Regions from separate parts of the Actinocorallia aurantiaca genome, predicted to be linked through region 2. Evidence: riboswitches for the same ligand, from Rfam matches in the RefSeq annotation. Region 2 holds a riboswitch; the other holds the start of a gene.
What was found. Region 2 has a riboswitch for cobalamin ahead of ABD327_RS11340 ((2Fe-2S) ferredoxin domain-containing protein). Riboswitches for the same ligand answer to the same signal wherever they lie in the genome.
Positions count from the first base shown of each region.

Region 1: another riboswitch for cobalamin. It lies ahead of ABD327_RS18345 (ribonucleoside-diphosphate reductase subunit alpha); the one in region 2 lies ahead of ABD327_RS11340 ((2Fe-2S) ferredoxin domain-containing protein).

Region 1 is NZ_BAAATZ010000013.1:67,696-82,252, forward strand. Features, by position in the region: gene ABD327_RS18300 (hypothetical protein) at 1-697, shown strand, start outside; gene ABD327_RS18305 (hypothetical protein) at 736-1,191, shown strand; gene ABD327_RS18310 (hypothetical protein) at 1,188-1,736, shown strand; gene ABD327_RS18315 (SDR family NAD(P)-dependent oxidoreductase) at 1,798-2,637, opposite strand; gene ABD327_RS18320 (nuclear transport factor 2 family protein) at 2,634-3,149, opposite strand; gene ABD327_RS18325 (DHA2 family efflux MFS transporter permease subunit) at 3,334-4,872, opposite strand; gene ABD327_RS18330 (PepSY-associated TM helix domain-containing protein) at 5,066-6,487, opposite strand; gene ABD327_RS18335 (hypothetical protein) at 6,569-7,129, opposite strand; gene ABD327_RS18340 (ribonucleotide-diphosphate reductase subunit beta) at 7,303-8,334, opposite strand; gene ABD327_RS18345 (ribonucleoside-diphosphate reductase subunit alpha) at 8,331-10,523, opposite strand; cobalamin riboswitch at 10,625-10,835, opposite strand; gene ABD327_RS18350 ((2Fe-2S)-binding protein) at 11,015-11,764, shown strand; gene ABD327_RS18355 (DUF6585 family protein) at 11,947-12,684, shown strand; gene ABD327_RS18360 (SDR family NAD(P)-dependent oxidoreductase) at 12,681-13,484, shown strand; gene ABD327_RS18365 (hypothetical protein) at 13,634-14,206, shown strand; gene ABD327_RS18370 (EF-hand domain-containing protein) at 14,302-14,557, shown strand, end outside.
Region 2 is NZ_BAAATZ010000007.1:172,310-186,866, reverse strand. Features, by position in the region: partial or broken gene ABD327_RS11355 (precorrin-2 C(20)-methyltransferase) at 1-89, opposite strand, end outside; gene ABD327_RS11350 (precorrin-8X methylmutase) at 86-742, opposite strand; gene ABD327_RS11345 (nitrite reductase) at 897-2,003, opposite strand; cobalamin riboswitch at 2,071-2,262, shown strand; gene ABD327_RS11340 ((2Fe-2S) ferredoxin domain-containing protein) at 2,341-3,120, shown strand; gene cobN (cobaltochelatase subunit CobN) at 3,117-6,740, shown strand; gene cobF (precorrin-6A synthase (deacetylating)) at 6,737-7,510, shown strand; gene ABD327_RS11325 (FAD-dependent oxidoreductase) at 7,555-8,781, opposite strand; gene ABD327_RS11320 (sensor histidine kinase) at 9,014-10,102, opposite strand; gene ABD327_RS11315 (response regulator transcription factor) at 10,095-10,787, opposite strand; gene ABD327_RS11310 (M15 family metallopeptidase) at 10,875-11,570, shown strand; gene ABD327_RS11305 (endonuclease/exonuclease/phosphatase family protein) at 11,567-12,643, shown strand; gene ABD327_RS11300 (winged helix DNA-binding domain-containing protein) at 12,825-13,787, opposite strand; gene ABD327_RS11295 (hypothetical protein) at 13,784-14,515, opposite strand.

The DNA.
Region 1 (14,557 bases), on a different contig from region 2:
GTTCGACAACATGAAGTTCCTCGGCTCGACCGGAGTCGGCACCGGGAACCTGGCGACCGCCGTTCCCGGCGCCTACTTCCTCGACGGCTCCCAGGCGACCGAGCAGGTGCTGAACTGGCTGCCCGCCGCGCTCGGCTCGGTGCCCCCGACGGTGCCGCGCAACTACCTCGCCGAGCAGGCGAGGCAGACCGACCGGGAGGCCCTGGCGGGTCTCGCCGCCCTCGATCCGGCGGACGGCGCCGGGGCGGGGCGCATCCAGGAGCAGGTCGGCCGCAGGGCCAGGCGGTCCAGCGGCATCCGCGGCCTCACCACGGGCAAGGTGCTGGACGCCACCGGCCAGGTCGCCGGGGCGGACGCGGCGAACACCTACAACTACCCGGCTCCGGTGATCACGGACATCACCGGTCCCGCCGTCACGGAGAAGATCATGTACCCGGCCCAGTACGGGTCGCCCGACATGGTCTACGACGGCTGGTACTGGGCGGCGACCGTGGACACCAGCCGGCCCGGGATCTACCCGTACACGATGCACGTCCAGCTGCACGAGCTGGTCGAGCGCGACGACGAGCTGGTCTGGGAGTCGGTGGACCTCGTCTGCGAGTCCGCCCTCAAGATCACGAGCGACCCGAAGCGGAACGCCTTCACCGGCGCCGGGCTGGGCCCGCTGCCGATCCCGGCGTTCCCGCCCGTCCTCTGAACGTGATCGAGCCGAGCACACCGAAGCGGAGGAGCACCATGCCCCCAACGACGAACCCGGAACCACGCGCCGCCCGGCCTGTGACGATCACCTCGGTGGTCGACCCCGTCGCCGCGCTGGCGTCCGGGAACCTGGACGAGAACCTGTACCTCTACGACACCAACCGGACCTCGGGCTCGACCGGTTTCGGCACCACGGAGCTGCGGACCGGGGTGCGCAAGGGCGACGTCCTGCTGTGGAACGTCATCCCGCTGGAGTGCGAGACGTTCGTCGCCCTCGCCGGCATCGACATCGACCGGCGGGTCGCCGACCCCGTCCAGAAGGTCTACCCCGGCACCGACATCGTCTTCTGGACCGCCACCGTCAAGCGGGACCTGGTCAAGCCGGTCTCCTACCGCCTGTCCTTCCTGCTGGGGGGCGTGGCCGAGCCGTACACCGCCGACGCGTCCTCGTTCCTGGTCGGCGCCGCCCAAGCGAAGGAGCCCGTGAAGTGACCCAGTCGTACGCAGCCGAGGACTTCTCCGGCCGTGGCCAGCTCAACTCGGTGCAGCTCAACGTCGTCACGCTGATCGACATGGAGAAGGCCGCCGCCCAGGAGTCCCTCGAGGGCTGCCTGTACATGATGGACAACAGCATCGGCGGCGTCGGCCAGGGCACCGACCACCTGGAGACCGTCTGCAAGCAGGGCCAGGTGATCAACTGGATCATCCGCCCGATCGACATGCACCGCCGCCCCGACGGTTCCTGGCCCCCCATGCCGAAGATCAACAACCTGGTCTTCCTCGACATCGAGAAGGGCGACGAGGACGACGTCGCCGAGCGCCGCATGATGACCGAGCTCAAGATCTACGGCGCCCCCGACCGCATGCGCCACAAGTACACGGCCGTCTACTACTACTGGGCCGGCGCCGTCATGAGCACGGCCCACCCGGGCCTGTACCGCTACCGCTTCGTCCTCGAACTGGAGAAGGAGCACAGCACCGAGAAGCTCTACCTGAACTCCCCCCGCTACCCCGCCCTCCGGGTCCTGCCCGTCTGACGGCCACCGACCCCGCGTGCCGCGGGCACGGCACGCGGGGCCCTCTCCCCTGGCGCGTTCGTCAGGGGAGAGGCGGGAAGACGGGGCCGCCGCCGAACATCTTCCGGGGCGAGATCGGTGTTCCGCCGCCAGGTTCGGAGAGTTCGTACTCGACCGCCGCCTCCGCGCTGATGACGACCTGCCCGGTGCGCCGGTGGATGTCGGGGTCGGCGGCGAGGGCGGCTATCACCCTTCCCTGGAGTTCGGGGGTCTCGGTGTCCTTGATGGAGACGCCGAAGACCGTCTCCCTGCCGCTGGCCAGCAGTTTCTCGGTGCGGATCAGGCCGGGCCACAGGGACAGCACCGTGACTCCGTGCTTTCGCAGCTCCAGAGCGGTGTCGTGGGTCATCTTGTCCAGCCCGGCCTTGGAGATGCCGTAAAGGGTGGAGTGCAGGTAGGCGCGGGTGCCCACCGACGAGATGTTGACGATCATCCCCGCGCCCCGTGCGACCATCCCGGGCGCGACGGCGCGGCTCGCCACGTAGTGGGCGCGCAACCCGATCCCGATGAGCGGCTCCCAGTCCGACACGGGCCGCTCCCAGAACGGCTCGGGCCGTTCGTGGTCCACGTCCGCCGGGGCCGCCCAGGCGTTGTTCACCAGCAGGTCCAGCCGTCCGTGCTCCTCCTCGACGCTCCGGATCAGCGCTTCGACCTGCGCGTCGTCGGCGTGGTCGCAGACGACCGCCCGCCCGCGCCCGCCGGCCTCCTCCACCCGCTCGACCGTGCGGGCCAGCCGCCTCTCGTTCCGCCCGGAGACGACGACCGTCCAGCCGGCCTCGCCCAGCCCGACCGCGATGCCCTCCCCGACGCCGCGGCTCCCGCCGGTGACCAGCGCGACCCGTCCTTCACCCGCGACGCTCATGCGTGACTCCCTTGAAAAGAGGTTCCTTCGGCCAGCGGGCGGATCATCTCCCACAACACCGTCACGCGGGAAGACCGGATCTTCCACCGCCCGTCTTCCAGTTCGTAGCGGTCGTCGTACTCGATGGCGCTGACCTTCTCGGTCCGCGCGACCCTGTCGACCTGACGGAACCGCAGGCTCCAGGCGCCTTCGGCCCGGCCCTCACCGAGCAGTTCGATGACCGGGTTCATCGCGTGGTGCATGTCGAGGACGGCGTACCGCCCGTCCCCGTCCCGTCCCAGCGCGATCCGCTCGAAGACCCGGGTGAGCGCCTCGGCGCCTTCGAAGGCCCCGAGCGGCCCGTAGTCGAGCACGGCCCCCTCGGTGACGAAGCACTCCCGGAACCCCTTCGGGTCCTTGCGGTCGCACGCCCGCAGGTAGCGGTGCTTGACCGTTTTGATCGCCTCGATCGCTTCGAGTGCCGTGAGGCGCTCCTCCACGGTGCGGGCCGCCTCGCCCGAGATCGACTCCATGCGCCGACGCTAAGCCTCCCCGCTCCGGACGGCCACCCTCCCTCCCGCCCAGCGGAACCACGCCTGGAGCGGAGGACCGGCAACCCGTCCGAGCGCCATTGCGCACGCCGCTGCGCGTACTAAGGAACGCGCACAAGGAAGAAGGGGCCCGCCGCGAACGCGACGAGCCCCTTCTTCCTTGTGCTCAGTGCAGCGGCATGACGTCGACCTTCGTCTCCGGGCGGTGCCGCGGCAGCAGCAGCGCCGGGATGAAGGCCAGCGCGAGCAGGGCCAGCGCCCACCAGAAGGTGGTGCTGAACGCCTCGGCCATCTTCGGGGCCAGCTGCGCCATCACCTCCGGCGGCACCTCCTCCGTCGAGCCGAGGCCGCCGCCCGAGCCGGGCAGCCGGTCGGCGAGCTCGGTGGTGAGGATCACCGAGATGGCCGCGGTGCCGATCGACCCGGCGACCTGCTGGATGATGTTCAGAGCGGTGCTGGCCCGCGGCACCTCGTCGTGGCTGAGGGACTGCATCGCGGCCGACATGGTCGGCATCATCGTCAGGCCCATGCCCAGACCCATGACGAACAGCGCGACGCCCAGCACCGCCTTCGAGGTGTCGACGTCCATCTGGGTGGTGAAGCCGATCATGCCCCCGACGATGAGCACCAGCCCGGCCAGGACCACCCGGCCCGGACCGATCTTGTCGGTGAGCTTCCCGCCGATCGGCATCGTCACCATCGCGCCGAGGCCCTGCGGGATCAGCAGCAGGCCGGTGTGGAAGGCGCTCTCGCCCCGCACCAGCTGGTAGTACATCGGCATCAGGAACATCGCGCCGAAGAACGCCAGGCCGAACAGCACCATCGTCCCGGACGCCGCGGCGACCGAGCGGCGCTTGAACAGCCGCAGGTCGATCAGCGGCACCTCGGCGCTCAGCGCCCGCACCACGAACCCGGCCACCAGGACCGCGCCGACCGCGGTGAACCCGATCACCTCGGCGGAGTCGAACGCGCCCTTCTCCGCGCCGGTCGCCAGACCGTAGATCAGCGCGGCGAGGCCGGGCGAGAGCAGCAGCAGGCCGAGCAGGTCGAGCTTCTCGCCGGGCTGCGGCGTGTCACGGTCCAGGATCCTCCAGGCGAGGAACAGCGAGATGATGCCGACCGGCACGTTGATGTAGAAGATCCAGCGCCACGAGACGTCGTCGACCAGCCAGCCGCCGAGGATCGGGCCGCTGATCGGGCCGAGCAGCATCGGGATGCCGACGACGCTCATCACCTGGCCGACCCGCTGCGGGCCGGCCTTCTGGGTCAGGATCGTCATGCCCGCGGGCATGATCATGCCGCCGCCCAGGCCCTGCAGCACCCGGAAGGCGATCAGCGACTCGGCGGACCAGGCCATGCCGGCCAGCGCCGAGCCGAGCACGAACAGCCCGAGCGAGATCATGTAGAGCCGCTTGGTGCCGAACCGGCTGGCCGCCCAACCGGTCACCGGGATCACGGTGGCCAGCGCCAGCGTGTAACCGGTCGCGACCCACTGGATCTGCGACAGCGGCGCGCCGAACTCCTGGGACAGGGCGGGGACGGCGATGTGGACCACGGTGACGTCGAGGATCGACATGATCGCACCGAGGACCACGACCATGGCGACGGCGAGCACGCCGCGATCGAGGCCGCCGCCGTCCGGTCCGCCGCCGTCCGATTTGCTGACGGGGGCGCTACCGGCCTCCGGGGGGGCTGAAGAACTCAACTTCGTTGATCCCATCTTGTGTGCCCGGACGTGCGGGCTGAACGAGCATCGGCACCGGGGGCCGGCGCCTTCTGATCAGCGGTGGGGTGGACCGCTCCTATTCCGCCTCGGGAACGTTTCCTGACCGGTGGTCCAGGTGTTCGGCGGGCCCGCCTGCCCAGAGCCCGCCGGCCGTCCGTCCGCGGCGACCTACCTATGATCCCTCCTCTCCGTAGTGGTGATGAACCGGGGCGGCCCTCCGGCGGAAGGAGCGGACGCGTCCGACCGCGGCGTCCAGGACGATGAACGCGGCCAGCGGGTAGCCGAACATCGGAACCAGCCCGCCGGCGAGGACGGCGCCCCCGACCAGCGGGGCCAGGGCCCAGAGCGGGACGGCTCGCCAGGCGCCGCGCGGGACGGGACGGCCGAAGCCGTGCCTGCCGCGCCGCCACCACATCAGGTATCCCCACATGATGAGGAGGACGAGACCGAGGGCGAGGGCGGCGAGGAGGAGCTGGTTGGCGAGACCGAACAGCTGGCCCATGTGCGCGGAGACGCCGATGGAGGTGAGCTTGGCGAACAGGGGGTAGTCGGCGAAACGCAGGGTGCCCGTGACCTGACCGGTGGTCGGGTCCACCGCGGCGGAGTCCTGGCGCAGCGGCACGGTGGAGTCGATCTGCTTGACCACGAACGCCTTGCCGGGCTCGGCCGGGTAGACGATCTCGACCGGGCCGTCCAGGCGGGTCGCGGCCAGGATCCGGTCGACGCCCATGCCGGTGACGGCGTCGGTGGCGGCGTGGTGGTCGTGGTCGTGCGAGGCGCCGTCATGGTGGCCCACGGAGGTGCCGGGCAGTGTGGGGGCGGAGCTGTTCAGCGCCTTCTGGATCTCGTCGATGCGGGCTCCGGCGTTGACCGACCACGTCAGGCCCGTCGCGGACAGGAACATCAGGCCGGCCACGGACCAGATGCCGACCGTGCCGTGCAGGGACAGGGTCCCGCGCCGCCCCGGCTTCTTGAAGTCGGGCACCAGCAGGTCACGGCGTCGTCTGCGCCCGCGCGAGACCCACAGGACGAGCCCGCCTCCGGCCACGACCCACAGCCAGCTGGCGGCGAACTCGCTGTAGTTGCGGCCCGCGTCGCCCAGGTGCAGATGGGCGTGGAACCGCGACAGCCACGCCCGTACGGGCAGCGCCTCGGAGCCGCCGTAGACGGTCAGTTCGCCTTTGACGTCTCCCCGGTAGGGGTCGACGTAGACGGCGAGCTTCTCGGATTCGTCCAGCCCGTCGGCGCTCATCAGCACCCGGGTCGTCGCGCCTTTCTCCACCGAGGGCCGCACCGCCAGGACGGTCCCGTCGGGCCGGACGGCCCGGGCGGCCTCGACCTGCCGGGCCAGCGGCAGGCGCTCGCCGGAGGCGGGAACCCGCAGCTGCTCGGCATAGATGATCTTCTCGGCCTGCCAGGAGCAGGCGTACAGCAGCCCGCTGATCGCGGCGACCAGCAGGAAGGGCGCGACCAGCACGCCCGCGTAGAAGTGCAGGCGCAGCACCAGCGCCCGCAGCCCGCTCCTGGCGGACCTGCCGGGCTTGTCGGACCGTTCGGCCGCAGGGGGCCGTCCGGGAGGGGATTGCACGGACATGTCGAACACTCCACGACGAACTCTCATGGCACGCGGCCATGGACCTTCGGCGATGCGCCGAAGGCTTGACGGAAAAGAAGGTCAGAGAGAGTTCGCCGCAGGCGGTCCGCGCCGCCCGACGACCGTGACGACCGACATGGGGACCAGCACCCGCACCGCCGCCGTGACGACCGGCCCGGGCACCTCCCGGGACGGCACGAGGACGCACCGCAGGAGCCGCAGGATCCGCGCTGCCGTCCGCCGTACCAGGGAGCAGAAGAGCTCCTCGCCGCACCGCAGCCAGGCGGCCGTCAACAGCGCGACGATCAGGTGGCCGATCAGCATCGGCAGGCCGGAGTGCTCCGTCTGCGCCATGGTCGGCAGGTCCCGGTCCACGATCGCCGGGGCTTCGGGCGCGACCTGCCCGAAGAGCACGTGCAGCCCGTACTGGGCGGCCAGCACCGCGGGGAGGACCACCCGCATGCTCCGCTCACGCCCGCCGAGTAGGAACGCGCCCACGGACGTCAGCGCGATCGCCGCCGCCAGCCCACCGGGCCCCACCAGGGACCCGCCGCCGAACCAGTGCGCGGCCGCGGACACGAGCGTGCACACCGCTCCGAAACCGGCGGCGCGCACCGTCCGCAGGCTCCAGTCGGGCGTCACCCGGCAAGTATGCGGTCTTCACCCCTCCTACCTGCAAGAGGGGCATGTACAGCCGTCCGCACCACCTTTTCCTTTCCCGGCATCCTGGACCTTCACGTCTTCCGCGTCGTCTTCCGGTGGAAGAGCCCCGGTGACACGAGCCGCTCATGCCACCGGGGCGGGGGCCGGGAGGGTCAGAAATCCTCGTCGAAGGTCACGGAGCCCTCGACGGCCACCTGATAGGCCGAGACGCGGCGTTCGAAGAAGTTCGCCAGCTCCTGGACGTCCTGGAGCTCCATGAAGGCGAACGGGTTGGCGGTGCCGTAGCGGCGGGGGAAGCCGAGGCGGGCCAGGCGCTGGTCGGCCACGTACTCCAGGTAGGAGCGCATGTCGGCGGCGGACATGCCGGGCAGGCCGTCGCCGCACAGGTCGCGGGCGAAGGCGAGTTCGGCCGCGACGGCCTCCTCGAGCATCTCGGTGACCTGGGCGACCAGCTCGTCGTCGAACAGATCGGGTTCCTCGGCGCGGACGGTGTCCACGACCGCGAAGGCGAACTCCATGTGCATGGACTCGTCCCGGAACACCCAGTTCGTGCCGGAGGCCAGGCCGTTGAGCAGGCCGCGGGAGCGGAGCCAGTAGACGTAGGCGAACGCGCCGTAGAAGAACAGCCCCTCGATGCAGGCGGCGAAGCAGATGAGGTTGAGCAGGAAGCCCCGCCGGTCCTCCCGGGTGGAGAGCTCATCGAGGGAGGAGATCGAGCCGATCCACTTGAAGCAGAAGTCGCCCTTGGCCCGGATGCTCGGGATGTGCTCGATCGCGGCGAACGCCTCCCTGCGCTCCCCGTCGTCCTGGAGGTAGGTGTCCAGCAGCGTCAGGTAGAACTGGACGTGGACGGCCTCCTCGAAGAGCTGCCGGGAGAGGTAGAGGCGGGCCTCCGGGCTGTTGATGTGCTTGTACAGGTTGAGCACGAGGTTGTTGGCGACGATCGAGTCGCCGGTGGCGAAGAACGCGATGAGGCGCTTGACCAGGTGCAGTTCCTCGGGCGTCAGCCTGGCCAGGTCGGACAGGTCGGAGGCGAGGTCGACCTCCTCGACCGTCCAGGTGTTGCGGATCGCCGCCTTGTACCGCTCGTAGAAGTCGGGGTAGCGCATGGGCCGCAGGGTCAGGTCCATGCCGGGATCGAGCAGAGTGCCGTTCTTGACGGGGTTCTCGACGGAAGCGGTCACTGGCACGCCTCGCAGATCTCGGGGTTCTCCAGGGAGCAGGCGACCGCGTCGTCGTCGGCGACCGGCAGGCTCCCGCCCAGGGAGGGGACGGTGGTCTGGGCGATGCGCGTCGCGGGCCGCGAGCGCAGGTAGTAGGTGGTCTTCAGACCGGCCTTCCAGGCGTAGGCGTACATCGAGGACAGCTTGCCGATGGTCGGGGCGGCCATGAAGAGGTTCAGCGACTGGGACTGGTCGATGAACGGGGTGCGGGCGGCGGCCAGGTCGATGAGCGCCTTCTGCGGGAGCTCCCACGCGGTGCGGTAGAGCAGTTTGAGGTCGTCGCCGAGGACCGGGACGTCCTGGACGGAGCCGTCGGCGCGCTTGACGGCGTCGCGGACCTCGGGAATCCACAGGCCCCGCTCGCGCAGGTCGTCGACCAGGTATTTGTTGATCTGGAGGAACTCGCCGGAGAGGGTCTCGCGCTTGAACACGTTGGAGACCTGCGGCTCGGTGCACTCGTAGCAGCCCGCGATGGACGCGATCGTCGCGGTCGGGGCGATCGCGGTGAGCAGCGAGTTGCGCAGGCCGGTGCGTGCGACCCGGGCACGCAGCGCGTCCCACTCGGGCTTCCTGCCGTCGCCGACGGTGAAGTGGTCGGGGTGCAGGACGCCGCGGGCGGCGCGCGTCCGCGCATAGGACGGGTGGACGCCGAACTCCTCGGCCAGGTCGGCGGAGGCCCCGTAGGCGGTGAGGGCGATCTCCTCGGCGATGTCGGTGGACAGCCGCAGCGCCTCGGGGGAGTCGAACGGCAGCCGCAGGGTGAAGAACACGTCCGCCAGGCCCATCACGCCCAGGCCGATCGGACGCCACTTCTTGTTGGCGGCCTCCGCCTCGGACGTCGGGTAGAAACCGCGGTCGATCGTCCGGTCCAGGAAGCGCACGGCCGTCCGCACCGTCTCGCGCAGGCGGGCGAAGTCGAACCCGTCGGCGGTGACATGGCGGGCCAGGTTGATCGAGCCGAGGTTGCACACGGCCGTCTCCGCCTGACTGGTCACCTGGAGGATCTCGGTGCACAGGTTCGACAGGTGGACGACGTTGCCGGGCTCGGCCGTCTGGTTGCAGGTGCGGTTGGAGATGTCCTTGAACGTCATCCAGCCGTTGCCCGTCTGGGCGAGGGTGCGCATCATCCGGCCGTAGAGCTGACGTGCCGGGATCTGCTTCGTGTACTTCCCGGCGGACTCGGCGGCCCGGTACGCCTCGTCGAACTCATCACCCCACAGGTCGACCAGCTCGGGGACCTCCTTGGGGTCGAACAGCGACCACGCCGCGTCGGCCTCGACCCGGCGCATGAACTCGTCGGGGATCCAGTTCGCCAGGTTCAGATTGTGGGTCCGGCGCTGCTCCTCGCCGGTGTTGTCGCGCAGTTCCAGGAACTCCTCGACGTCGGCGTGCCACGGCTCCAGGTACACGCACGCCGCGCCCTTGCGCCGGCCGCCCTGGTTGACGGCCGCCACCGAGGAGTCCAGGGTGCGCAGCCACGGCACGATCCCGTTGGAGTGGCCGTTCGTCCCGCGGATCAGCGAACCGCGCGAACGGATCCGCGACCAGGAGATCCCGATGCCGCCGGCGTACTTCGACAGCCGCGCGACCTGTCCGTACCGCTCGTAGATGGACTCCAGCTCGTCCTTCGGCGAGTCCAGCAGGAAGCAGGACGACAACTGCGCGCGACGGCCGCCGGAGTTGAACAGCGTCGGTGACGATGGCAGGTACTCCAGCCGCGACATCAGCCCGTACAGCTCCGCCGCCTCGGCGGACGTCTCGGCGAGCCCGCACGCGACGCGCAGCATGAAGTACTGCGGACGCTCGATCACCTTGCGGGTGCGCGGGTGGCGCAGCAGGTAGCGGTCATAGACCGTGCGCAGGCCGAAGTACTCGAACCGGCCGTCGGCGGCCTCGTCGACGAGCGCGTCCAGCTCGGCCGCGTGCGCGGCGACGAACGCGGCGGTGGCGTCGTTCAGCAGACCCTCGGAGTGCGCGAGGGCGATCGAACCGGAGAACGAGACGACGCCCTCGCCCGCGGCCTCGTCTCGGATCAGCTCCGCGAGCAGCCCGGCGGCGACCCGCGACTGCGCGGGGTCGACGCTGACCTTCGCCGCGGTCTCCCGGATGAGGAGCTCACGGTCGGATACGGCGGGTGCGGTGACGGTCAACGACTCTCCCTCGTGCTCGGCCTTCCGGGAACACGCGGAAAGCAGCACACGGGACCATGACGGCTCCGCGCCCGCCCACCGGCCTTCCCACGAGGCTCATGGACATCTCGAAAGCGCCGGCAGGTCTTCGGACTCAGGGGCGCGACGCACACTCCTACCGGCCGTCGCTTCCCGGGCCCGCGGGCCCAGTGCTTCGTTGACGGCTTTCGTTCCCCATCACCGCTGCGGGGCAGTCCCGGATTTCCACCGGGTTCCCTCTTGCGCCGCTTCGACCCTGACGGGCCGAAGCGGACCAGCGCTGCGGGAGACTCTACATCTAGTGGCACCGGCGAATGAACAAGCTAGATGTTGTAGGCGTGTCCGCCGCGGTCGCCGCGACGGCGAACGCGCCCGGCATGGCATGATGGCCGGTGAAGGCGAGCGGGGACGGTGGTGGACATGCCTCGTACGCGGCGTCGTACGACCTCGCCGCACGAAGCGAGACGTGATCCATGAGCTCTCCCGGCCAGGCGATCGCCGACGTCTCGCGGATCGGCGGCTACTTCCACCTCTACACCGACGACGCACCTCCCGGGCCGTGGCGGCCGCTGCGACGGCTGCTGACCGACGAGGCGGCCTTCGCCCATCGTGTCGCCGTCACCGCCGAGCGGCTCGGCACCGCCGAAACCAGGGTCGCCGCCTCCATCCTGCACCTGGGCATCGCCACCCGCCTCTGGTCGCCCGTGCTGGGCGCCGCGGTGGTCCACCGGGTGCTCCTGGACTGGACGGCCGACACCCTGGAATGGAAGGACGCCCCTGGCGGGCCGCTGCCGCTGCGCCTGCCCGCGCCCTCGGCACGGCCGGTCACCGACCTCGTCCAGGCCGCCGAACCTCTCTACCGGACGGTGTCGGCACTCCTGGAGCCCCTCGCCGGCCTCGTCCTCGGCCAGGTCGAGATCGCGCCCCGGCTGCTGTGGGGCAACGCCGCCTCCGCGCTGGCCGGTGGCATCCGCGAACTGGCCCGCGACCGCCCCGGGCACGCGGCCGACGCACTGGCCCTCGGCGACGCGCTGCTCGGGCTCGGCCACCTGAAGTCCACCGGCCACTTCACCGAACCCGCACCCGGCCGACCGTTCTTCACCCGCACCACCTGCTGCCTGTACTACCGCGTTCCCGGCGCGGGCAAATGCGGCGACTGCGCCCTGCTGGCCCCTTCTGCCCGGCAGGCTCAATGGGCCCGGGAGCTGAGGGGGAACCCGTGACCCGCATCGCCGGCCGCGGAATCCGATGGGCGCGGCCCGCCGGCGTCGTGGCGGGTCGTTTTCCCTGAGTGCCAGATCTTGCTGAGAACCCCGTTCGTGCTCTAGAAAGACATTAAAGTATATCTGATTTCGGGCAGGGCATACGACGCCGGCGCGTTCGTGTCGCCGTCAAGGAGGAGCCGGTGGCTCAGCGAGACCTCGCGACGAATGACGACCCGGTCCCCGAACGCGTCATGGAACTGGCCGCAGGCAAGCGCCTGGGCTGGCTCCGCGCGCAGTACCAGCCGCGGCAGCGACGGGTGTTCACCCGCTGGAACGACTGGCGGCTCTACTTCTTCGAAGAAGGATTGATCGTCACCAGTCCCGAGGGGCTGGAGATGGATTTCCGGTGGGAGTCCACGACGGTCTTCCAGTGTCTCAGCACGCTCGATTCCACGGTGCGCGACGCCGCCTACACCCTGGTCGGCCCCGATCTGGAGGCCATCGCGATCGGCCGGGGGACGTCCGCGCTCCTGCGGGTCACGGTCGACGGGCGGCGGGTTCCGTCGGTCGTGCGCGGCGCGCCGTTCGTCCACGAAGGCGTGTGGGGCCCCGAGATCCAGAAGGGCGTGACCAGAATGCGGCTGCCCGAGGTGCTCGGCCGCATAGGCCGGGGCGAGACCTTGGACTTCAACAGGTTCACGGTGACCGCCGAGTCGGTGTCGGTCAAGAACAAATCCCTTCCCTGGGCGGAGGTGACCGGCGTCGATGTCTCCAACGGCCTCGTCTCCATCTCCAGAGGACACAGGACGCTGCCGCCCGTCCTCGCCAATGAGGTCCCGAACCTCCAGCTCGCCCTCGTGCTGATGGAGCTGCTGCGGAAGGAGTCCTCCCCACCGCCGCGCGGAGGACCGTCGGCCCGGCCCGGTGAAGGACGATGAGGGGCTCCCGCCGCTCCCTGGACGGGGTGCCGGTCCTGCTCACCGGGGCTTCCAGCGGAATCGGCGAAGCGACGGCGGCGGCGCTGGCCGAGCGGGGCGCCAGGCTGGCGATCGCCGCCCGGCGCCGGACGAACCTCGAAGAGGCCGCCGACCGGATCGCCGAGGCCGGGAGGATCCGGCCGGTGGTGCTCGAAGCCGACCTCTCCCGTCCGGGCGCCGCCGCCGAGCTCGCGCAGCGGGCGCTCGCCGCGCTGGGGACGGTGGGCGTTCTGATCAACAACGCCGGGGTCGGGCTGGTCGGCGCGCAGGGCGCCGTGGGCGACGACGCCGAGGCGCGGGCGCTGTTCGAGACCAATCTGTGGACGCCGCTCGCCCTGACCCGGCACCTGCTGCCCTCTCTTCGAGCCGAGGGCGGCCTGGTGGCGAACGTGACCTCCAGCCTGCAGTCGGTTCCGCTCCCGATGCTCGGCTACTACGGGGCGTCCAAGGCCGCGCTGGCCCATCTGACCCGCACGCTCCGCCACGAACTGCACGGCACCGGTGTGAGGGTGCTGGAGATCGTCCCCGGCGGGACCGACACCGCGGCGCGCGACGTCGACCTCCTGCCCTGGCGGAAAGGCCCGATGCGCACCCCGCCGCCGGTCTCGACCGGGTCTGCGGCGCGGGCGATCGTGGACGCGATCGAACGCGGGCGGCGGCGCCGCGTCCACCCGCGAAGCTCCCTGCTCCCCCTCGAGATCCCGGCGACCGGCCGGCTCATCGCCTCCATCGTGACCCGCCGCGTCGACACCGACCGCTGACCTCCGACGCCGGAGTTCCTCTCGCAGGAAGGAACGGGACCACGAACGTGGATAAGGACAGAGAATGGGCCAGGGACCGGGCCAGGGCCAGGGCCGCTCGCAGGAGAACGGAACGGGATTACACGTCAATAGGGTGCTTTCCGGCGCTCGTGGTCTGGGTCGGGGGCATCGCCGCGGCCCAGGTGTTCCTGCCCGACACGGTGTCGAAGGCCGTGGTCTTCGTCGCGGTGCTGGTCGGGGTGGGGATGATCGCGATGTTCGTCGCCCTCACGGAGGCGGGCTGTGCGGGGGCGCTGGCCGGAGTCGTCCTGCTGGCCGTGCTGCTGGCGACCCTGCCGTCCGCGGTGACCCACCAGGTCCTGGCGTCGGGAGGGCGGACCGGCTGGTGCGAGACGGTGCGGAGCACCGACATCGAGGTCGGTTTCGGCGACGGGACCATGCCGCTGAAGGAATCGGAGGTCATCTGCGCAGGCCGCCGCATGACCGTTCCCTACCAGGCGTTGGAGGAGCCCGGCGCCGTCCTGCGGTACCACCCCGGAGGACGGGTGCCGCCGGTGACGGAAGCGGAGTGGAGAGGCCTGGGAACCGAGTGGTGGGTGGCGGTGATCGACCTCGTGTTGTGCCTGGCCCTCGCGCTTTTCCTGACCGCCCGCGCCACCGGGTACCGGCTTCCGGTTCGCCGGAGCGGTGATCGGGGCGGGCCGGGCCCGGGCCGCCACTGATCGTGACTCCAGGTAACCGATACGTCACCTTGGCGTGATGCCAAGGGCGCTGTGAGGCCAGTGTGCCCTCCCGGGAATGCGGGGACGACCGGGGCATGGCGAGTTCTTTTCAACGAGACAAGGTCCGGTTGGTCTTCGACGCCCTGGACGGCGACGGGGACGGCACCCTCCGGGAGGGGGATTTCGAGGCCCTCGCCCGCCGGTGGGCGGCGGTCCGGGTCGCGGGCGACGGGGAGCGGCTCCTGGCGGTCATGCGCGGCTGGTGGGACGCGCTGGCCGCGCACTCCCGGACGACCGGCGCGGTCGCGATCGAGGACGTCCTGACCGTCGTCGACCTGCTCGGGACCATGC
Region 2 (14,557 bases):
TCGGCCTCCGCGATCAGCCGCGCGGTCTTCAACGTGATGAGTTCGGGATCTCCGGGGCCGACGCCGACTCCGTACAGCTTTCCGGTCATTCGGCTTCCTTCGCGAGCGCGTTGAGGGCGGAGGCGGCCATGGCCGAGCCGCCGCGCCGCCCCCGGACGGCGAGGAACGGCAGGTCCAGCTCGGCCGCGCATTCGATCAGCGCGTCCTTGGACTCGGCGGCCCCGATGAAGCCGACCGGAACACCGATGACGGCGGCGGGTCGGGGGGCTCCGTCGAAAAGCATCTCCAGCAGGTGGAACAGGGCCGTCGGGGCGTTCCCGATCGCGACGACCGATCCCTCCAGCCGGTCGGCCCACAGCGACACCGCGGCCGCCGAACGGGTCGTGCCCCACTGCCGGGCGAGGTCCGGGACACGCGGGTCACGCAGGAGGCAGAGCACCTCGTTGTCCTTCGGCAGCCGTGCGCGGGTCACCCCGGAGGCGACCATGTTGGCGTCGGTGAGGATCGGCGCCCCGGCCTCCAGCGCGGCGCGGGCCGCCGACACCAGCCGATCGTGGACGACGAGGTCTCCGGCGAGGTCCACCTGCCCGGTGGCGTGCACCATGCGGACGGCCACCTTCTCGGCGTCGGCCGGCAGGTGCGAGAAGTCGCTCTCGGCACGGATGGTCGCGAACGAGTCCACGTAGATCGCGGCCCCGTCATCGGCATAGGCGAACCGCCTGGTCGGGCGAGTCGGGTTCAACGAAACTCCTAGCGGGAAATTCCGGCCTCGGCCGGGAGAAGGCGCGACGAAGCCGCGAAGGTCGAAGAGACGGGCCGGCGGAGTCCCGCGCGGACCGGTCGGAGAGCCTCCGCGGTCGACCGCGGGAATCCGGTTTATCGGTACGAAAAGGAGGTCAAAGTAGCTCCGAAGCGGATATGTCGGGAATGATGATGCTGCGCCAGGGCGTCACGATGATCCGCGAGCCCAGCGACGCCAGTCGGACGGCCTCCCGAGCGGAGAGCAGACCACCGGGCACGGCGAAATGCCCGGCCTGACGCCCGTCGTCCTGGCCGATTCCGCCGAACGGCGGCACGGGCGCGACGTGGGTGCGCGGGAGGCGAGTGAACGGCGTTTCCGGGAGACGGCCTTCCGCTTTTGGTGTTCGCGGATAGGGCTCGGTGCTCCGGTCGAATAGCGGCACGGGAATGACGTCGTGGGTGCGCGGAGGGTGAGCGAGCGGCGTTTCTGGGAGACCGTCCGCCGTTTCCGGTGATCGAGCGTCGAGGCCGCTCTCGCCGAGAAACGGCGTGGGCGCGACAAAATCGGGACGCGGTTCGGAAAAGGGCGGGGCATCGAGTAGTTCGCGACCTGTCTGGGGGAGTTCGTCGACATGCCAGGCGGCGGCGTCGCCGTTTCCCCGGATTCGCAGGAACTTCCGGGCGAAGGCGAGGAGGGCCTCGGGTGCTTCGGAGAGTGGGATGGCGGGGCCCCGGTGGGCGGTGCCGATCCGGACCTGCGCGTGGGAGGCGTCCAGGGCGAACAAGCCCAGGTCGAAGCGGTCGGCGGACACGTCGCCGCGGCCGTCGTCCAGGCAGAACAGGAACTTTCCGGGCAACCCGGCGAGTTCGGGATCGGCGCACAGGAGCCGGTCTAGTTCGGCGGCGACCGGGCGCAGGTTCGCGCGTCCGGAGGCCAGCCCGGTCAGCGGGGATACCAGGATGTTGCGCACCCGTTCGTGGGTCGGGCTGGGCAGCAGGCCGGCCTCTCGCACGGCCTCGACGAGCTCGGCGGAGAGGCGTCCGCCGGTGTGGGCGATGCCGCGGATCTGCAGGTTGGCGCGGCTGGTGAGGTGCAGGTTCCCGTCACCGAAGGCCTCGGCGACCGACGCGAGACGGCGCAGCGCGCCGGCGTCGAGTTCGCCGCCGACGAGGCGCAGCCTGATGAGGGCGCCGTCATCGGCGATCCAGGGTCGCAGCACGCCGGGGCATCGGTCGGCACGGTCACGGGTCACGGGCGACATGGTGCCACAGCGCTACGGATGCTCCCGAACGGCGAATAGCGGGCATCCGTGGTGTTGACGGACGCTGGTACATTGCTCGTGCCTTGGTGCTCGGGAAGCCGGTGTGAATCCGGCGCGGCCCTCGCCACTGTGAACGCCGAGTCGCACGACCCTCGCCGACGAGTCCGCTCGTCGGAGGCCACTGGACGCCAGTCCGGGAAGGCCGGATGTGCGGCGCTGACGCGTGAGCCAGGAGACCGGCTGAGGCGCGTCATGTTTTCCACGAGGGTCTGGAAGTAGAAATGCGCAGTCGATCGCCCGTGCCCTGCCACGATCCGCATGGTCCTGTTCTCAGGCGGTGCGTCGTGCAGCGGCACCCGTGCTGACCGGGGAGCCGAACGGCGGCCGGACCGCCGCGGTGCTGGTCGGGATGTCACCGGGGGAAGCCGCCCGCAGGGGCGAGCTGCTCCGGCTGGCGCAAGACCTGCCGGGAGCCTCGGTCGCCTTCCTGCAACTGGCCGACCCCTCGCTGAGCAGGGAACTCACCCGCCTCGCCGACCTCGGCGCCACCCGGATCGCCCTCATCGGCGTCTCGTTCGGCAGGATCGCCCCGGCCCGGTCGTGGCTTCGCCGCATCGCCGCGCACTGGCTGCGCGAACGCGGAGACGGAGCCCCCGCCCTGCTGCCCGGCCTGGACCTGCTGGAGTCCGCCGATCCCGAACGGGCCGCCCGGATCCTGGCCGACGCGCTGGACTTCGGCTCACCCGTCACCGGCACGGAGGCCGGCCTGGAGAGCCCCGCCTGGGAGCACGTCCCGCGCCACCGCCACCAGGTGCTCCTCTGCCGGGGCCCGCGCTGCACCGCCAAGGGCTCGGACGCCACGGCCGAAGCGCTCGTCCTGGGCCTGATGGCCTGCGGCCTCACCGACGACGACGTCCTGGTCACCCACACCGGCTGCCAGTTCCCGTGCAACCACGCACCGGTCGTGAGCGTGCAGCCAGACGACGTCTGGTACGGCGGAGTCGACGCCGAGACGGCACGCGAGATCGTCGCGGGCCACCTCCGGGACGGCCACCCCCTTACCCGCCACCGGCTCGAACGTTCCCCGCTTCCGCCTCGCGACCGAGGAGAGTCATGACGCGCATCGCCCTGCTGTCCACATCCGACACCGACCTGCTGTCGGCCCGCGCGTCCGGAGCCGACTACGCGCTCGGCAACCCCTCCCGGCTCGACACCGCAGACCTTCCCGGCGTCCTCGACGGCGCGGAGCTGGTCGTCGTCCGCATCCTCGGCACGGCGCGTTCCTGGCAGGACGGCCTCGACGCGATCGCCGCGCGGGACGTGCCGTTCGTCGTCCTCGGCGGCGAGCAGACCCCGGACGCCGCGCTGATGGGCCTGTCGACGGTGCCGGTCGGAACCGCCGCAGAAGCCCACCGCTACCTGGCGCAGGGCGGCCCGGCGAACCTGGCCCAGCTCCACGCCTTCCTCACCGACACGGTGCTGCTCACCGGCATCGGATTCGAGCCCCCCGCCGTCATCCCGGACTGGGGGTACGCGGACAGGACGCTCCCGCCGGGGGACCTGCCCCGCATCGGCATCCTGTACTACCGCGCCCACGAGACCAGCGGGAACAACGCGTTCGTCCACTCCCTGGCGGACGCGATCGACGAGACCGGCGAGGCAGTCGGCGTCCCGCTCTACGTCTCCTCGCTGCGCACCGCCCCCGGCGACCTCTACGACGCGCTCGCCGCCTTCGACGCGCTGATCGTCACGGTCCTGGCGGCGGGCGGCACCGCTCCGGGCACCGCGAGCGCCGGAGGGGACGACGAGGCCTGGGACGTCGAGCGGATGCGGGCTCTGGACGTCCCCATCCTGCAGGCGCTGTGCCTGACCTGGTCGCGCGAGGCGTGGGAGGGCTCCGACGACGGCGTCTCCCCACTGGACTCCGCCACCCAGATCGCGATTCCCGAGTTCGACGGGCGCATCATCACGGTGCCGTTCTCGTTCAAGGAGCTCGACGAGGACGGCCTTCCCCGCTACGTGGCGCACCCGGAGCGGTGCGTCCGGGTCGCGCGCATCGCCGTCGCCCACGCGCGGCTGCGCTGGATCCCCGCGGCGGAGCGCCGGGTGGCGCTCATGCTGTCGGCCTACCCGACCAAGCACAGCCGCATCGGCAACGCCGTCGGCCTGGACACCCCCGTCTCGGCGATCCGCCTGCTGCGCGCGATGCGGGAACGGGGCTACGACCTGGGCGGACCGGGAGAGATTCCCGGCCTGGACCCGCTCCCGCCCGTCGAGGGGGAGGACCCCGACACGGCCGCCGGAAACGCACTCATCCACGCGCTCATCGAGGCGGGCGGCCAGGACGAGGAGTGGCTGACCGACGCCCAGCTGGCCGAAGGCGCGGTCCGCATCCCCGCCGACGACTACCGGAAGTGGACCGCGGACCTGCCCGCCGAACTCACCGGCGCGATGGCCGAGACCTGGGGCGAGGCCCCCGGCAGGCTGTTCGTCAACGACGACGACGAGATCGTCCTGGCGACGATCCGGGCCGGCAACGTCGTCATCATGATCCAGCCCCCGCGCGGCTTCGGCGAGAACCCGGTGGCCATCTACCACGACCCCGACATGCCGCCCTCGCACCACTACCTGGCCGCCTACCGCTGGGTGGAGCACGGCTTCGGCGCCCACGCCGTCGTCCACCTGGGCAAGCACGGCTCGATGGAGTGGCTCCCCGGCAAGAACGCGGGCCTGTCCGCGGCGTGCGCGACCGACGCGGCCATCGGGAACCTCCCGCTGGTCTACCCGTTCCTCATCAACGACCCCGGCGAGGGCGCCCAGGCCAAGCGGCGCGCGCACGCCACGATCGTCGACCACCTGATCCCGCCGATGGCGCGGGCCGAGTCCTACGGCGACGTCGCGAAACTCGAGCAGCTCCTGGACGAGCACGCCAACATCGCGTCCATGGACCCGGCCAAGCTGCCCGCGGTCCGCGCGCAGATCTGGACCCTCCTGCAGAGCGCCGAGATGCACCGCGACCTCGGCCTGGAGGACCGCCCCGGCGACGAGGACTTCGACGACTTCCTGCTGCACGTCGACGGCTGGCTGTGCGAGATCAAGGACGTGCAGATCCGCGACGGCCTGCACGTGCTGGGCCAGGCGCCCGCCGGCCAGGTGCGGGTCGACCTGGTGCTGGCCGTCCTGCGCGCCACCCAGATCTGGGGCGGCGACACCAAGGCGCTGCCCGGCCTGCGCGCCGCGCTGGGGCTGAAGCCGGACGCGTCCGCCGCCGACGTCGACGCCGTCGAGGCGACGGCGCGTTCGCTGGTGTCCGACCTGGAGGAGGCGGGCTGGGAGACCTCGGCGGTCGCCGGGATCGTCCGGGCGCGGCTCGGCCGGAATGACGAGACGGTCACGAAGGTGCTGGAGTTCGCCGCCGAGCAGGTCGTGCCACGCCTCGCCGCCACCACCGACGAACTCGACGCCGTCCTGCACGCGCTCGACGGGGGCTTCATCCCCGCCGGGCCGTCCGGTTCTCCGCTGCGCGGGCTGGTGAACGTCCTGCCGACCGGCCGCAACTTCTACACCGTCGACCCCAAGGCGGTGCCGTCCAGGCTGGCGTACGAGACGGGCAGCTCCATCGCGGACTCCCTCCTCGCCCGGCACCTGGCCGACACCGGGGAGTACCCGCGTTCGGTGGGCCTGTCGGTGTGGGGCACCTCCGCGATGCGCACGTCCGGCGACGACATCGCCGAAGTGCTGGCCCTGATCGGCGTCCGGCCCGAATGGGACGAGGCCTCCCGCCGCGTGAACGGCCTGACCGTCGTCCCGCTCGAGGAGCTGGGACGCCCGCGCGTCGACGTCACCGTCCGCATCTCGGGCTTCTTCCGGGACGCCTTCCCGCACGTCATCGCGATGCTCGACGACGCCATCAGGCTGGTCGCCGAACTGGACGAACCGGACGAGCAGAACTTCGTCCGCGCCCACGCCAGGGCCGACCTGGCCCGCCACGGCGACGGGAGAAGGGCCACCACCCGCATCTTCGGCTCCAAACCCGGCTCCTACGGCGCGGGCATCCTCCAGGTGATCGAGGCGGGGACCTGGCGCGACGACAAAGACCTCGCCAAGGTCTACACCGCCTGGGGCGGCTTCGCCTACGGCCGCGGCCTCGACGGCGTCCCCGCCGAAGAGGACCTGCGCGCCAACTACCGCCGCATCACCGTCGCGGCCAAGAACACCGACACCCGCGAACACGACATCGCCGACTCCGACGACTACTTCCAGTACCACGGAGGCATGATCGCGACCGTCCGGGCGCTGACCGGCAGGGCTCCGGCCGCCTACATCGGCGACTCCACGACCCCCGACGCTGTCCGGACCCGCTCCCTGGCCGAGGAGACCGCCCGCGTGTTCCGCGCCCGCGTGGTCAACCCCCGCTGGATCTCCGCGATGCGCCGCCACGGGTACAAGGGCGCGTTCGAACTCGCCGCCACCGTCGACTACCTCTTCGGCTACGACGCCACCGCCGGCGTCGTCCACGACTGGATGTACGAGGCCCTCGCCACCAGCTACGTCCTGGACGAGGAGGTCCAGCGGTTCATGCGGCGCGCCAACCCGTGGGCTCTGCGCGGCGTGATCGAACGCCTTGACGAGGCCGCCGAACGCGGCCTGTGGGAGTCCCCCGACCCGGAGCTGCTGGAGGAGTTGCGCCGCGTCCACCTCGAGGTCGAAGGCGACCTGGAGGACGACGGCCGGTGAGACGCGTCCGCATCATCGGCATCGGCCCCGGCCATCCCGACCAGGTGACGGCCGAAGCCGTCCGGGCCATGAACGAGGTCGATTATTTCCTCGTCCCCGACAAGTCCGCCGACCACGCCGGAACGGACGGCCTCCTGCGCGCCCGCGAGGAGATCTGCCGCCGCCACCTGCCCGGCGAATACCGCATCGTGACCGTTCGAGATCCCGAACGCGACCGCGACGACCCCGCCGACTACCGGCGCGCCGTCGAGGACTGGCACGAGGCCCGCGCCGCCGCCTATGAGCAGGCGATGCTCGCCGATCCAGGTGACGTGGGTTTCCTGGTCTGGGGTGATCCGTCCCTGTACGACTCGACCGTCCGCATCGTCGAACGTGTCCTGGCCAGGGGAAATCTCACCTTCTCCTATGACGTCATCCCGGGCGTGAGCAGCCTCCAGCTCCTCGCCGCCCGCCACCGCCTCGTCCTCAACGACATCGGCACCTCCCTGACGGTCACCACAGGACGCCGCCTCCCCGCCGAGGCCGCGGCGGGCAACGACAACATCCTCGTCATGCTCGACGGAGCCCTCCGCTGCCGCGCACTGCCCGACCCGTCCGCCTGGCACATCTGGTGGGGCGCCAACCTGGGCTCCCCCGACGAGGCCCTGGCGGCGGGCCGTCTGGACCAGGCCCTCGACGGCATCCTCCGAGCCCGCGCCGAGGCCAAAGCCGCCTCAGGCTGGGTCATGGACACCTATCTCCTCCGCCGCGTCTCCTCCGCTCGCCCCTGAGGCCCGGGGTCTTCGCCCAGCGGTCCCGTCAGGACTGTTCCAGGTCAGCGGGGGAGATCCGAGAGGTAGTCGCTGATGTGGCGGAGCCACCAGGTGTAGGCGGGGCCGGTCAGGCGGTCGGGGACGAGACGGCTGAGGACCGGGAGGTACCTGTTGACGCACTCGGTGCCCGCGGCCAGGGCGATCCGCGCGGCGCGCCGGGAGCGCTCACGCTCGTACCGGCGCAGCGCCACGGGGAGATCGGTGGCCTCCCGCAACGCCGAGATCAGCGCCCAGGCGTCTTCGAGCGCCTGGTTGGCACCCTGCGCCTGGGTGGGCGGCATGGTGTGCGCGGCGTCGCCCACCAGCGTGCACGGGCCTCTGCCCCACACGCGCGGCACCCGATGCCGGTAATGAGGGAAGAACTCGACCTCGCCGTCGATCGCAGCCAGGACCTCGGGCACGGGCGACGCCCAGTGCCCGAACCTCCGCCGAAGGTCATGGACGGGAAGCTCGGGCAGCGGGTCACCCGGTGTCCACCGCCGGTCGAACCACCACTGCACCAGGTCCTTCCCGGCGGGCATCAGCCCGCACACGCCCTCCCTGCCGACGATCAGCATCCCCTCGCGGCGCTCGGCCAGGCCGAGGGGGACGCGACCCAGCCCCTGCCAGGTCGCCCAGCCGCTCGGTTCACCCGGATCCCCGCTGCGGGAGAGCTGCTCCGAAAGGGTCCGGACGACCGAGTCCTCGGTGTCTTCCACGGCGATGAACTGCGGCGTTCGGTCAGATCCGCCGGGATTCTGCCCCCACAGCGCGCGACGTACCGCTGAGCGGTGGCCGTCCGCTCCGACGAGCACGTCCCCGGTCTCGCTGCTTCCGTCGGCGAAGTCCAACCGCACTCCGCCCTCGTCATACGCAAGGCCCGTGCAAGCCCTCCCGAAGGAGACGGCCCCGTCGGGCAGGCCGTCGGTGAGCAGGCGGATCAGCCGCCGCCGGGGCAGGCACACGTGTTGCCGCCCATACCGGCGGACCGCAGACGCCGCGTCCATCCGCAGCAGCCGCCGCCCGTCGAACGCGTACTGCACGAGCGCGTCGACCGGCGCGCCCTCCCCGTCCAGCGAGACTCCCAACTCCGCGAGGATCCCGGCCCCGTTGCTCCACAGCGTCAGTACCCCGCCCGACGTCCGAGGCCCGTCCGCCTTCTCGAAGACCCGCACGTGATGCCCATCAGCGGCCAGCCCCCGCGCCAACGCGAGCCCCCCCACCCCCGCCCCGGCCACCAGCACCCTCATCGCGTCCCCACAGACGGCCCCTTCCCACTTTCGCGTCCCCTTCCCAGAGGACTTCAGCCGACGGGCCGGAGCGGCTCCGGAACCGCCGGCGGAAGGCCGACCCCTGTCCGGTAGCAGAGGGGTCATTTTCCACCGAGCCCGGCACGACGTTCATGCTGCAGCCCTAGGCTTCTGCCCTCAGTGTTCTTGTCGCGGATTCACCGCAGTGGTGGCGCATCAATTCTTTGATTCTTCACCTGTCGGTGTGCGGGGCCGTCGTGGGTAGTTCCACGGTGATGCGGATTCCGCCGGCGGGGCGCGGGGCTAGGGTGAGCGTTCCGTCGTGTGCCTGGGTGATGGTCTTGACGATCGCCAGGCCGAGGCCGACGCCCGCGTGGTCGGTGTGTATGCGTTCGGTGCCGCGCTGGAACGGTTCGGTGAGCGTCGAGACCAGTTGCGGGGTGAGCTTCTCGCCGGTGTTCTCGACGGTGAGCGCCACGGTCTTGGGGCGGACGCTGGTGTTCACCCACACGGTGCCGTGTTCGGGCAGGTTGTGGACGATCGCGTTCTGCACGAGGTTCATGGTCAGCTGCAGCAGGAGCGCCTGCGATCCGATGGCGGGGGCGATGTCACCTGAGGTCTCGATGGTGACGCCGCGCTTTTCCGCCAGGGGGAGGAGCGTCTCGGCGGCTTCTTCGGCCAGGAGGGACAGGTCGACGTGCTCCCGGGTGAAGGACCGCCGTTCGGCGCGGCTGAGCAGGAGCAGCGCTTCAGTGAGGTCGATCGCCCGGGTGTTGACGGCGTGGAGGCGTTCGATGACTTCGCCGGTGTCGCGGTTCGGATCGGTGCGGGCCACGTCGAGAAGCGCCTTCGAGATCGCCAGCGGGGTGCGCAGCTCGTGAGAGGCGTTGGCCGCGAATCTCCGCTGTTCGGCGACGTGCGCCTCGAGCCGCTCGAGCATGCCGTCGAAGACGTCGGCGAGTTCGCGGAACTCGTCGTCGCGGCCCGGTAGCCGGATCCGGTGGGAGAGCGACCCGTTCGTGGCCATGCGTGTGGCGTCCGTGATCCGGGTCAGCGGAGCGAGCATCCGGCCGGCGAGGACCCACCCTCCGACGAGGCCGAACACCAGCAGGAAGAACAGCACCGCGCCCGCGGCCGACGCGAAGTCGTGCAGGAGGGTCGAACGGATCAGCACCCCTCCGGGGACGCTCGCGTAGGCGGGCAGGTGGCGCAGGGTGAAGATCCACACCGCCGCGAGCAGCAGGGCGCCCGCGAGCATGAGGAACCCGGCGTAGCTGAGGGTGAGTTTGAGGCGGACGCTCGGTCCGGGCGCTCTATCCACGGCCTTCTCCGTGCCCGGCCTCCGGCCGAGCGTCGATGCGGTAGCCGGAGCCGGGCACGGTGGCGATGATCCAAGGCTCGCCGAGACGCTTGCGCAGTGCCGAGACGGTGATGCGTACGGCGTTGGTGAACGGGTCGGCGTTCTCATCCCATGCCCGCTCCAGGAGCTCTTCGGCGCTGACTACACCGCCTTCGGCGGCGACGAGGACTTCGAGCACGGCGAACTGCTTCCTGGTCAGTGCGACGTAGCGGCCGTCCCGGTAGACCTCTCTGCGGAACGGGTCCAGCCGCAGACCGGCGATCTCTCGTACGGGCGGCCTGCTGTGGGCACGTCTGCGGTCGAGCGCTCTGAGCCTGAGGACGAGCTCCCGGAGCTCGAAAGGCTTGGTGAGGTAGTCGTCGGCGCCGAGCCCGAACCCGGAGGCCTTGTCGTCGATCCGGTCGGCGGCGGTGAGCATGAGGATCGGCATGCCGCTGCCGGAGGCGACGACGTGTTCGGCGATCTCGTCCCCGGACGGCCCGGGGATGTCGCGGTCGAGGACGGCGATGTCGTAGGCGTTGACGCTCAGCAGTTCCAGAGCGGTACCGCCGTCGCCCGCGATGTCGGACGCGATCGCCTCCAGGCGCAGGCCGGCGCGGATGGCCTCCGCGAGAAAGGGTTCGTCCTCGACGATCAACACACGCATACGATCGATGCTACGGGCCGGCGCATATCGTCGGCGTATCGAAAATTCCATACGTGCCGGCAACGTCACGCTGTCTTGACTGGCCGTATGTCTCGAATACCGGCCCCGGCGCGAAAAGCGTCCCGCAGGATTCATTGGATTCTCGGCGTCGGCCTGATACTCGTCATTGCGATGATCGGTGCGGCACTCGCCTTTCAGCCGCAGAATTCCTCGCCCTCCTCGACCGCGTCGTGGTCCTTCCCCACCGCATCGCCCTCGAACGCTCCTCGCAATGCGCAACGCGGTTCGCCCGGCGAGAAAGGCCCTCGCAGTGAACGCCGTGGTCCGCTCGGCGAGGCCGACGGTGTCGTCCCCGACGGCGTCACGGTTTTCGACGACGCGATCGCGGCCGTGGTCAACCTCGATCCCGGTCTCCTCAAGGCGCTCCGCCGGGCCGCGACGGACGCCGCGAACGAAGAAATCGAATTCTATGTCAATAGCGGCTGGCGTTCCCCGGCGTACCAGAATCAGATTCTTCGCGAAGCGATCTCCGAATACGGATCTGAGAAAGAGGCGGCGCGGTGGGTGGCGACCGCGGCGACCTCTCTTCACGTGAAAGGAGAGGCGGTCGACATCGGGCGCTCCGATGCCACGGCATGGCTGTCGAAAAACGGTTCCGAGTACGGGCTGTGCCAGATCTACAGGAACGAGGCCTGGCACTACGAATTGCGCCCAGAAGCGATCGACCACGGCTGCCCGCGCATGTACGCCGATCCCACCCAGGACCTTAGGATGCGGAAGTGACCGACAGTATGCGAGGACGGGCTCCGGTGGACGAGGCCGAGCCCGGGCAGGGCGGTGTCGGCCGTCGTCGCGCGGGCGTCCGCCGGGCGCTCCTGATCGCCTCCCGGCCGGAGCCCTGGAGGCGCGGCCCGGTGCTCGCGGCGTCGGCACTGCTGCTGGGTCTGCTCATGCTGCTGCACGCGAAGATCCCGAACCGGCCCGGGAACCTCGGCAGCCTGGTGGAGACCTTCCTGCCGTGGTTCGGCCTGGGCGTTCCGGTGCTGCTGGCCGGGGCGCTGTGGCGCCGCTCCGCCTCCGCGGTGGCCGCGCTGCTGCTGCCGGTCGTGGCGTGGGCGTACCTCTTCGGCGGGCAGCTCGCCGACAAATCCCACCCGGGCGCCGACCTCACCGTGGTCGGCCACAACGTCGGCGCCGCCAACCCCGACCCCGCCGGCACCGCCCGCGCCCTGGCCGCCTCCGGGGCGGACGTGCTGGCGCTGGAGGAGCTGATCCCGCAGACCATGGGCACGTATCAGAAGGAACTGGCGAAAACCTACCCGTACCACACGGTGCTGGGCACGGTCGGGCTGTGGAGCAGGCTGCCGCTGTCGGACACCCGGCCGATCGACGTCATGAACCACGGGCCGCTGGCGGAGACCATACCGGCCGACGAGAAGACGGCTCCGAACCGGGCGCTGCGCACCACGGTGGCCACGGACCACGGGCCGCTGGCGGTGTACGCGGTCCACCTGGGGTCCGTACGGGTGAATCCCAGGGCGGGCTTCTGGACGGCCTCGCGGAACATCGGCGTGCAGGCGCTCGGCAAGGCCGTCGCCGCCGAGGAGAACAAGCGGGTGGTGCTGCTCGGCGACCTGAACGGCACCACGGACGACCGCGCGCTCGCCGGCCTCACCTCACAGATGCGCTCGGCCCAGGACGAGGCCGGGAGCGGCTTCGGCTTCACCTGGCCGGCGTCCTTCCCGGTGGTACGGGCCGACCAGATCCTGGTCCGCGGCGTGAAGCCGGAACGCTCATGGGTGCTGCCGGCCACCGGCAGCGACCATCTGCCGGTGGCGGCCGGAATCAGCTGGTGAACAGACCTCCGCCCGCCTCACCGCAGGCGCCGCGTCCAGCCGGAGCAGCCGCCGTCCGTCGAACGCGTACTGCACGAGCGCGTCGACCGGCGCGCCCTCCCCGTCCGGCGAGACGCCCAGTTCCGCGATGATCCCGGCCCCGTTGCTCCACAGACGGCCCCTTCCCTCTTCCCAGAGGACTTCAGCGGACGTGGCGGAGCGGCTCTCGGAACCGGACGAGGTCGGCCAGTTCTGCGGAGCAGTCGGCGGGTTCCCACAGGTCGATGCGGCCGCCGGGCCAGACGCCGACGATCCGGCCGTCCGCGATGACGGTGGGGCGGAGGACGCCGCCGCCCGGATGGACGTCGCGGTGCCGGGAGGCGGGGACGGGGCGGGTGGTCCAGCCGAGGAGGTACTCGTCGTAGGCGGGGAGGAGACGGACGAAAGAAGCTGCCGGGGCCGGGGTAGGGGCGGGCCCGGGGAGGTCGCGCCAGGCGCGGCGGGCCGTGCGCAGGGGGAGGCCGGACCAGAGGGCGAGGTCCTCGGGGGTGCAGGGGTGGTGGGCTCGGCGGTAGCGCAGGGCCAGCTCGCGCAGGGCTTTGCCCTCGTCCTCGGGTTCGGTGGGGAGCGGAGATCCCAGCCAGTCGACGGTGTGCACGTAGGTGGGCTTGCCGTCGCGTTCCGGGCCCAGGACGGTGAGGCCCGCGTGCGCGCCCAGCAGGGCCAGGTGGACGATCGCCTGGCCCTCCTCGGAGAGCCGGGCTCCCAGTTCCGCCTTGGTCAGGGGGCCCTGGTCGCGCAGGGCGCGGTCGATCCGGCGCAGGGCGTCCTCGTAGGAGGTCTCGCGGCCGAGTTCGCGGAGGCGGCGCAGGGAGGCGGTCGCGGAACCACGGACGAGAGGCGGGAACCAGGGGGCGTCCTCGGCCGCCACCAGGTGGAGGGTGCCGCGCGGTCCCCGGCAGCGGATCACCGAGCGGTCGGTGCGCGCGGCGTCGATCTCGGCGCGGGTGACGCCTTCCATCCGGGCCCGGAAGGCCAGCGGGAACGCGGCGACGTCCTGGGCCTGGACGGCCAGGAGGGCGCGGACGACCTCTGTGACGCCGCCCAGGGGCGGTCGGTGCAGGAGTTGGGAGGCCGCTCTGACGGCGGGCGCGGGCTCGTTCAACCGGCCGGGGCGTCGCCGTGGGGGACGGTGATCCAGACGGCGGAGGCCACGGCCAGGAGGGTGCCGTCCTCGGTGTGGAGGGCGGAGTGGCTGAAGATCTTGCGGCCTTCCGGGAGGGCGGAGGAGGCCGTGATGACGTGGCGCTTCCCGGGGACGGGAAGGGTGTGGACCTGGGCGGACATGCGGCCGAGGACACGGGGTCGTGCCGACAGGTCCTCGGTCCAGCCGCTCGGGCAGTCCAGGGCGGCCCAGACGAGGGCGGGGTCCAGGGTGCCGTCCGCGTTCGCCGAAGAGGGGTCGGGGGTCCAGAGGCACGCGACCTCGCGGGGGCGGCCCGGGAGAGGGCCGGGGGTCAGGGCGAGCCCATCGCGGGCGGGGCGGTCCAGGCCGCAGACGAAGCACGTCGGAAACGGGTGGTAGGCGTGGCCTTGGTAGCGCGAATGGCACGCTTCGGCGGCCTCCGCGGAGACCGGGGGGACGGCGTGGATCTGGTCGACGCCCGGGGCGACGGTGGCGATCACGTCGTCGCCGTGCAGGATCCGGGCCTCTTTCTCGCCCGGTTCCACGGTCAGGGGAGTGTCCAGAGGCGGGGGGAGGCGGAGCGTGACGATGGACCTGGGCAGCCTCGGGTCACCCGCCGCGGCGGCGAAGAGACCGCAGGCGTAACCGCCGTTGGCGCTGCCCGCCGGGCCGTTGTACCGGCCGGGTATCACCAGTTCGTCCGCCATGGCGCCTCCTCTCCTGGCCTCGGGGAAAGCCTAGCCCGGTGA